Regions from separate parts of the Rhizobium sp. IBUN genome, predicted to be linked through region 4. Evidence: predicted binding sites of a transcription regulator. Region 4 holds the regulator's gene; each other region holds the start of a gene.
The links. The regulator LexA, encoded in region 4, represses DNA repair genes until DNA is damaged. The targets are predictions, from matches to a motif close to TGTTCNNNNTGTGTTCNG.
Positions count from the first base shown of each region.

Region 1: the regulator LexA is predicted to act here: its motif matches at 1,085-1,102, upstream of recA (recombinase RecA).
Region 2: the regulator LexA is predicted to act here: its motif matches at 829-846, upstream of ruvC (crossover junction endodeoxyribonuclease RuvC).
Region 3: the regulator LexA is predicted to act here: its motif matches at 745-762, upstream of dnaE (DNA polymerase III subunit alpha).

Region 1 covers NZ_AZNV01000035.1:37,017-39,209, forward strand. The annotation lists gene RHIBUN_RS0125130 (pseudouridine-5'-phosphate glycosidase) at 1-15, opposite strand, end outside; gene RHIBUN_RS0125135 (carbohydrate kinase family protein) at 44-988, opposite strand; gene recA (recombinase RecA) at 1,229-2,193, shown strand, end outside.
Region 2 covers NZ_AZNV01000022.1:54,938-57,130, forward strand. The annotation lists gene ruvA (Holliday junction branch migration protein RuvA) at 1-240, opposite strand, end outside; gene ruvC (crossover junction endodeoxyribonuclease RuvC) at 275-787, opposite strand; gene RHIBUN_RS0119805 (methyl-accepting chemotaxis protein) at 1,029-2,193, shown strand, end outside.
Region 3 covers NZ_AZNV01000012.1:83,626-85,818, forward strand. The annotation lists gene RHIBUN_RS0113555 (DUF5680 domain-containing protein) at 1-26, opposite strand, end outside; gene RHIBUN_RS0113560 (hypothetical protein) at 95-679, opposite strand; gene dnaE (DNA polymerase III subunit alpha) at 983-2,193, shown strand, end outside.
Region 4 covers NZ_AZNV01000005.1:83,664-85,856, forward strand. The annotation lists gene RHIBUN_RS0107170 (VOC family protein) at 1-707, opposite strand, end outside; gene lexA (transcriptional repressor LexA) at 907-1,623, shown strand; partial or broken gene RHIBUN_RS33155 (ComEC/Rec2 family competence protein) at 1,604-2,193, opposite strand, start outside.

The sequences.
Region 1 (2,193 bases), on a different contig from region 4:
GATCGGTTTCGTCATTGTCGCTTCCATTTCATCGGTATTGCCTTCAATGCAAAATTCTCGCCGGCGGAACAAGGGAAAGTGTCTCCCTCACGAGATCTGGGGAGAGGTTTTCATTGACGGCATGCGGCGATTGTACGGTAAGTGCCGCGGCCGCGGCGCCCTCCCTGATGGCATCGGCCAAGGAAATTCCACGCATCAATCCGGAGATAACGCCGGCTGCAAGCGAGTCACCCGCACCGGTGACATCCGCGACATCTTCGAGGTTTGCCGGCTGCTGGGCAACAACATGGCGATCCGCGAAGGCGATCAGCTCGCGTTGGCCGCGGGTGACGACGCCACCGCGTAAACCGATGTCACCCAGCAGTGACGGCCAGTGCGCGGGATCGTTTGGGCGCTCGCCGCTCAATGCGGCAGCCTCGGCCTCGTTGAGGAAAAGATAGTCGATCCCTTCGATGCATGGTTTGAGCTTGAGGGCCTTCGCGGGCGAGATGGCGATCGCGCCCACCGGCTTGCCGAGAGCTTTTGCGCGCTCGACGATCGATGCCAGCGTCTCTGCCGGCAGGTTGGCATCAATGAGAATGAAATCGGTGGCGGCAAAGGCGTCACGTACGGCACGGATCGAAAGGCGCCGCGGCACAAACATCCGATAGAGATCCATGTCGGCAAGCGCAATCACGAGGTTTCCGTCGTTCTCGATGATTGCGGTGTAACTCGGCGTCTTCCGATCCAGGAAAATGAAGGGGCGATCATGAACCCCAGCGAAGTCGGCCGCCTCGCCGACCATCTCGCCGATCGGATCGCCGCCACGCGGTGAAATCATCGTCACATCGAAGCCCAACCTGGCAAGGTTGCGCGCCGCATTGAAGCCGCCGCCGCCCGGCTCCTCAAACCATGAGCCTGGATTGCTGGCGCCGAGCACGGTGTCACCTGAGATGCGTCCGCGCCTGTCGATGTGGGCTCCGCCGAGGACAAGAATCTTCCGCTTCATTTCATCGTCCCGCATGGTCGAAAGATACGAATCGTCCTGCCGCCGCTGGTCGGCTGGCGACCAGAGCGCTATATCTAAGCCGTTGCATTCCATCACGAAAACAAATGTAGAACACTGGCAATTTTACCTTTTTGTTTCAATCATTTGCTCCCAGCTTGCGCAATGAGAACAAATGCGGTACAAAATCGCCATCGCTGGCGACATTGCTTGAGCGGCTTCAATAACCTAAAGGTGGATCGAATGTCACAGAATACATTGCGGCTTGTAGAGGACAAATCGGTGGACAAAAGCAAGGCACTTGAAGCGGCACTCTCACAGATCGAGCGGTCGTTCGGCAAGGGCTCAATCATGAAGCTCGGCTCGAACGAGAACGTCGTCGAGATCGAAACGGTTTCGACAGGTTCTCTCGGGTTGGATATCGCGCTCGGCATCGGCGGCCTTCCAAAGGGCCGTATCATTGAGATTTACGGACCAGAAAGCTCGGGTAAGACGACGCTGGCGCTGCAGACGATAGCGGAATCGCAGAAGAAGGGTGGCATCTGTGCCTTCGTCGATGCGGAACACGCGCTTGACCCGGTTTACGCCCGAAAGCTCGGTGTCGATCTGCAGAACCTCCTGATCTCGCAGCCGGATACTGGCGAGCAGGCGCTCGAGATCACCGATACGCTGGTGCGTTCCGGCGCTGTCGACGTTCTTGTTGTCGACTCGGTTGCCGCGCTGACGCCGCGTGCCGAAATCGAAGGCGAAATGGGCGACAATCTGCCGGGCCTTCAGGCGCGCCTGATGAGCCAGGCGCTGCGCAAGCTGACGGCTTCGATTTCGAAGTCCAACACCATGGTCATCTTCATCAACCAGATCCGCATGAAGATTGGTGTCATGTTCGGTTCGCCGGAAACGACGACCGGCGGCAACGCGCTGAAATTCTATGCGTCCGTTCGCCTCGACATCCGTCGTATCGGTGCGGTCAAGGAGCGCGAAGAGGTCATCGGCAACCAGACGCGCGTCAAGGTCGTCAAGAACAAGATGGCGCCTCCCTTCAAGCAGGTCGAATTCGACATCATGTATGGTGAAGGCGTTTCGAAGACCGGCGAGTTGGTCGACCTTGGCGTCAAGGCTGGTATCGTCGAGAAATCAGGGGCCTGGTTCTCCTATAACAGCCAGCGTCTTGGCCAGGGCCGCGAAAATGCGAAGCTGTTCCTGCGTGA
Region 2 (2,193 bases), on a different contig from region 4:
GCCCTGTACGCTCTGCAGGAGAATGAACCACTCTCTCTCGAGCGCGGTCATGAAGCCGAAGAGCTTCAGCTGGTCTTCGCGAACATAGGTCTCGATGAAAAGCACACAGGCCTCGCCCACCGAGCCGAGGCGGGAGAGCGTGCGCGCCGAGCAGAAGGCGACGTAGCAGACGCCGTGGACATCGACGAGGACGTAGTCATCGCCGATTTCTTCGATGGTGCCTTTGAGCTTGCCGATCATGCAAATGGTCCGTTCGGTGGGTTTTCAGTGAAGATTAGCCGGCAAGCGCCGCCTGCCGCATGCGGCTGCTGCCGCGGTTATGAGCGTGGCAGATGGCGATGGCCAGCGCATCAGCCGCGTCGTTGCCCTTGAATTCGACCTTGGGCATCAGGATTTTCAGCATTATGTGGATCTGCTGCTTCTCGCCGTGGCCGACACCGATGACCGCCTTCTTGACAGCGTTTGGCGCATATTCGGCGACGGGCAAACCGGCGCGGGCAGGGACCAGCATGGCAATGCCGCGTGCCTGCCCGAGTTTCAGCGTTGCAACGGCGTCCTTGTTGACGAAGGTTTGTTCGACGGCAGCCTCATCAGGCTGATAGCTGTGCACGACTTCCGCCAGGCCATCGTGCAGCTGGCAAAGGCGCGAGGCCAGGTCCAGGTCGCCGTCCGAGGTGACCGTACCGGACGCGACGAAGCGCAAGGAATTGCCGAGCGTGTCGATAATTCCCCAGCCCGTGCGGCGCAGGCCCGGATCAACGCCGATGATGCGAATCGTATTTTGCATGCTTCACCCTATTGCACTCGCCAAATAACTGCCATCGATATGTGAACAAAACAAAAACATTCCTTGTTTTTGCCACGCGCTGTTTACGGCAATTTAAGCTCCATAGCCGACTTTTGATCCACAAAATGTCAGAGGAACTCCCTTCTCAGGAAGGCAAGGTTCCCGTTTTCTGTTTTCAGGTCAGCCGGCAGGATGTTCCACGCTCTGCCGGTATGAGCCGTTCCGGAAGGGTTCATCGTTCATGGTTCAGAGATTTAAATCCCTGTCCTTCAAGGTCATCGCGACATTTATACTGCTGACCGCACTGTCGATTGCGGTCATCAACGTACTTGCTTACTTCGCCAGCAGCCGCATTTCCGGTGAGCAGGCACTCAAGGCCAAGGAGAGCGTCCTGATCTTCCGCGGCGACATGCTGCAGGATCAGCTTGAGCAGTTGGAAAACCAGGCGAACTCGATTGCGCGCATCGAAGCGTTGCAGATGTCGATTACAAGCCTGAAGAGCGGTTGGAAGACAATCGAGAAGACGTCGGGTGATGCGCGCGCCGAATTGAAGAAGGTGTTCATCACCAACAATCCGAACCCGGCCGACCAGCGCGAAAAACTGGTGAAGCCGCAGGCACCAAGCGGCTTCTACTACTCCAACCATGAAACGACGCAGGGTGAAGTGGCCCGCGACCTGGAGAATACCGCCTTCAGCGACCTGCTGATCGCCGATCTCGATGGCAACGTCCTCTACTCCTACAAGAAGAACGACGATTTCGCGGAGAACCTGAAGACCGATGCATGGAAGGCGACCGGCGCCGGCCTTGCCTTCGCCAAGGCGATCGCCAACTCCGCAAAGGCGACTGACGATTCCGCCCCCACCGGCTTTTCCGGTCTTCGCGTCGACGCGGCGAACGGTAAGTCGGCAATCTTCTATGCCGTGCCGATCGTCAAGCTCGGCGCGGCGAAGGGCGTGATGCTCTTCAAGGTCCGCGACAACATCATCACCAGCATTCTCGCCAAGGGCATCGTGTCCGGTAGCACGGCGCAAGCCGCTATCATCTCGGATGACGGATCGGCGATCGGCGTAAGCTCGTCCGGCCAGCTGGCAACGCTCGATACCACGCCTTTCACCTTCGCGAAGGACGCGCTGTCGGCCAAGGGCATGACGGTCGACGACTTCGATCGCGCCGATGGCTCGGCACGAGCCTATGTTCGCGGCATCGATTATCAGGGCTCCCGCTTCCTCGTCGTGGAAAGCGTCCGCATCAGCGAACTCAATGCTGGCTCGCTGGAGATCGCCACGCTCCTGACGATGATTGCGTTTGGTGTTCTGATCATCATGGCCGTGGCAACCTGGGCCATCACCAAGCTGCTGTTCTCGCCGCTTGCCCGGCTCGCGGACGTCACGCGTGACGTCGCCG
Region 3 (2,193 bases), on a different contig from region 4:
AAACTGTTCAATGCGACAATATCCATAGCGTTCCTCCGCTCGACGGCGCCTCAACAACGGTATCAAATTGTAAAGAACAAACGAAGAACAAACCTCACTGTCCGCAGATCGTTTGTCCGGTGTCGTCGTTCCATTCAGCGATCGGGAGGACATGTGGCTCGGCTTTGACGTCCTTGCCATCCTTCTGCAGCTTGCCCGTCAGTGCATTGTAGTCGCAGGAGCCGGCGGAATTGGGGTCGAGCGTGTCGTAGTGGTTGTAGGTATAGCCGGCAACGACGAACTGCTTGTTCCGATAGGCCACTGTCAGCGTCTGGTCCCAGCGATCGCGCCCGATGGTGCTGTTCTGTGAGTGTATGGCGATGGAGGATTTGCCGACGGCTTTCAACGACGGTTCCTGTCCGAAGACGCCGTCAGCATTGGTGCTGCCCCAGATCTTGTTTGGTGCGGCCAGCGAAAGCCGCAGAAGTTCGTGGTCGCTGTCACGAAGATAGAGGTAGATGCCGATTTGATCATCGCTGGCGCTCTCCTCGGGAGCAACCAGCAGCGCGAGGTCCGCACGCCCATCGCCATCCCAATCCCCCGTCGCCGCGTCGACGATCCGTGTAGGATCGATTTGCTCGGCTTGAGCGGTAAACGCCGCCGATAGAGCCAATCCAGCAATTAATACAAACTTAAACATGCTTTTCTCCCATCGTCATGCGGCCAGCAAAACGGAAAAGAATCCTGTTGACAATAGAACAATAGCGGAACAAATTGGAAACATAAGAGAACAGGAGAGCCAAATGACTGACTTGATCCGTGATATCGCAGCATTCACCTCCATCGCAATGTTCGTTGCCAGCTTCTCGCTTATCTGCATGGCAATGTAAGAATTCCGGGGACCGCATGGCTGCCATGCGGTCCGAGCGCAGCCCTTGTCTGGACATCAACCCCTCAATGCTGAGAATAGACCTGATTGATTCAGGTGATCGGAAGGCATGTCATGGCGGGTGCGGAGAAAGACGCGGAAGGCGGTTTCATCGGTGGTACGCCGGGCTTCGTTCACCTTCGGGTCCACTCGGCCTATTCGCTCCTTGAAGGTGCGCTGCCGCTTAAGAAAATTCTCCACAAGGCGTCGGGGGACAGCCAGCCGGCCATAGCGATCACCGACACCAACAACCTGTTCGTCGCCCTCGAATTCTCACAGAAGGCGATGGAGGAGGGCCTTCAGCCGATCATCGGCTGCCAGGTCTCGATTGACATGGAAGACGGCCTGGAGACGGAACGGCGCGGCGGCCAGCAGGCGCTCGTCAAGCTGCCGTCGCTGGTGCTCCTGGCGGCCACCGATGCTGGTTACGAGCGGCTGGTGGATGTTGTCAGCCGCGCCTATCTCGGCGGCGAGGGCAACGGTCAATCGATCCACATTCGGGCCTCCTGGCTCGAGGAGACCGGCACCGACGGCCTGATCGCTTTGACCGGCGCCTTGACGGGACCGATCGACATGGCACTGAAGGACGGGCATGCCGCCCAGGCGGAAGCACGCCTCCTGCTGCTGAAGCGCCATTTCGGGGACCGGCTCTATGTGGAGCTGCAGCGGCACGGCACTTATGACAAGCGCCATGAGCAGAAACTCATTGGCCTTGCTTATGAGCACGACCTGCCGTTGGTCGCCACCAACGAAGCCTTTTTCCCGACCCGTGACGACTATGATGCGCATGACGCCCTGATGGCCGTCGCGCACAACGCCATTGTCTCGGATGATACCCGGTTCCGCCTGACACCCGATCACTACCTGAAGAGCCGCGCCGAAATGGCCAAGCTGTTCGCGGACCTGCCGGAGGCCTTGGAAAACACCGTCGAGATCGCGCGGCGCTGCTCGTTCATCCTGAAGACGCGCAAGCCGATCTTGCCGCGCTTCACCGGCGCGACGGCCGATCCCGAGGAAGCGGAACGCGAAGAGGCGCTCGAACTGCGTCGTCAAGCCGTGGAGGGGCTGGATAGTCGCCTGGCCACACTCGGCATGTCGCCCGGCTATGACGAGAAGGACTACCGCGAACGCCTGGAATTCGAACTCAGCGTCATCGAGCGCATGAAATTCCCGGGCTACTTCCTCATCGTTTCGGACTTCATCAAATGGGCAAAGCAGCATGACATCCCCGTCGGCCCGGGCCGTGGCTCGGGTGCGGGCTCGCTCGTCGCCTACGCGCTGACCAT
Region 4 (2,193 bases):
GCAGGGATGTCGAAGTAGGCGTCCAGTCCATCCGGGGAGAGAACACTCACTCTGGCATTCGGAGTTGTCACACTCACACCGAAGGCCTCATTGGTCGTTCCCAAACTGTGGGCGGCGGCGCGCAGGAATGGTCCAAACGCCTTGGGGTCGGGTGCCCCAAGCACGATCTCTGCGATCCCAACCACCCCATTTGGATGCACTTGCAGGGCTTTCCGGTCGGCTGGCAGCGGGTTGACACGTTGGCATGTGAAGAAAAAGAAATCGGGAGCGCGCAGGTCAACTGCAAAGGCGAGCTTGAATGCGGCCGTCACCTCCGAGCCACCGGGCATCTTCATCGGCCGCTCGAACTGCAGCATCTCGCCGCCATTGATCTTTTCGGACAGAAACCGGGCATGGTCGCGATCGGCATCCGCCGTCGCAAAGACCACGGCAGACAGCCCATCGTCTCCACATCGGAATCGAAAGGCACGGTCCCGCGCGGTGAAGACATTGCCTTTCTGCGCCGAAGCTTCATGCAGTTCGGCATTAGCGACCCCGAGAGGCTCCAGATAAGTTTCGTCGGCGAAGAATATGCAGGCATTCTCGGTCCCAAACGGGTGCCGGGCGTCGGGCGCGACGGTGAATCCCAGCTTTCCGAGACGCTCGCGTGAGAGCCTGATATTTGGAACCGGCAGCACGATGTGGTCCAGCGGATGTGCTTCGCTCATGGCAACTTCTCCGGAATTTGCGAAGATGTGCGCCGGGCAACAGGACAATGCAACCCCCTTCTACGCTTTCGGTCAAATGAGACGCAAAAACTCAGCAAGTTGCAGGCAAGTTTTACGAAAATTTAGGTACTTGCGGAACACATATGGAACATATAGTGTCTGTTCTGGCTTTGTTTCACGACTCTGGGGTTCAACTTCGATGCTGACGCGCAAGCAACAGGAGCTTCTTCTCTTCATTCACGAGCGAATGAAGGAGTCCGGTGTCCCCCCTTCTTTTGATGAAATGAAGGATGCCTTGGACCTCGCGTCGAAGTCAGGCATCCACCGCCTGATTACCGCGCTGGAGGAACGGGGCTTCATTCGCCGACTGCCGAATCGGGCCCGCGCTCTGGAAGTCATCAAACTGCCCGAGGCATATAACCCGAGCCTGCAGCCCCGCCGCGGTTTTTCGCCGAGCGTTATCGAAGGCAGCCTCGGCAAACCACAGCCAGTTGTGGCGCCGAAGCCAGCGCCGCAGGGTGACAACGGCGGTTCTGCCTCTGTACCGGTCATGGGACGGATTGCTGCCGGCGTACCGATTTCGGCAATTCAGAACAATACCCATGACATCACGGTTCCGGCGGACATGCTTGGCCCAGGCGAGCACTATGCGCTTGAGGTCAAGGGCGACTCGATGATCGAGGCCGGCATCTTTGATGGCGACACGGTAATCATCCGCAACGGCAGCACCGCCAATGCCGGCGACATCGTTGTTGCGCTTGTCGATGATGAGGAAGCGACGCTCAAGCGCTTCCGCCGGAAAGGCGCCTCCATTGCACTTGAGGCGGCGAACCCGGCTTACGAGACGCGCATTTTCGGGCCTGACCGTGTCAAGGTCCAGGGCAAGCTTGTCGGCCTCATTCGCCGCTATCATTGAAGGCAAGCGGCTCGCCGTCAAAGGTGCCGCTTCGCCAATTATACGCCCGATGGCGGATCCAAGGGCGGTCGAGCCTCGTATAGGCCGTCGTGACGACGGGGCTACCTTGATCGTCGATCCTTACCTCAGCGCCACCAAAGCGACGCAAGGTTTCGCCGGTGAACAAAAGTGCGCCTGACCGGCACCCCGTCGTGCGGAGGCGAGCGGGTGTCACGACGATATCGGCCGTATCGCCCGCAGCGCCGAAGTAAGCGGGATTTTCGACGATCGTCACGACGTAGCCGCTATCGTGCGTGGCTGTGCACCAGGCGCCTTTCAGGCATACAAATCGGTTCTCAGCGCTCGTCGCAGCCTGACGTAACGCATCGCGGGCATTGCGCAATTCCACGGCAGATAACCTTTCCGATCTGCCTTGACTGTCCCGCCGCCTGATAGCGTTGACACCCTCCAACAATCGCGGTGGTTGATCTAGCTCCGCGGCGAGCGCCCTTCGCAATTGGTCGAAAATGAAGTCAGGCGGATGCGGCCGGTTCGGTGCAAGGACTTGTCCTCTCACAATCGCGACGAGAT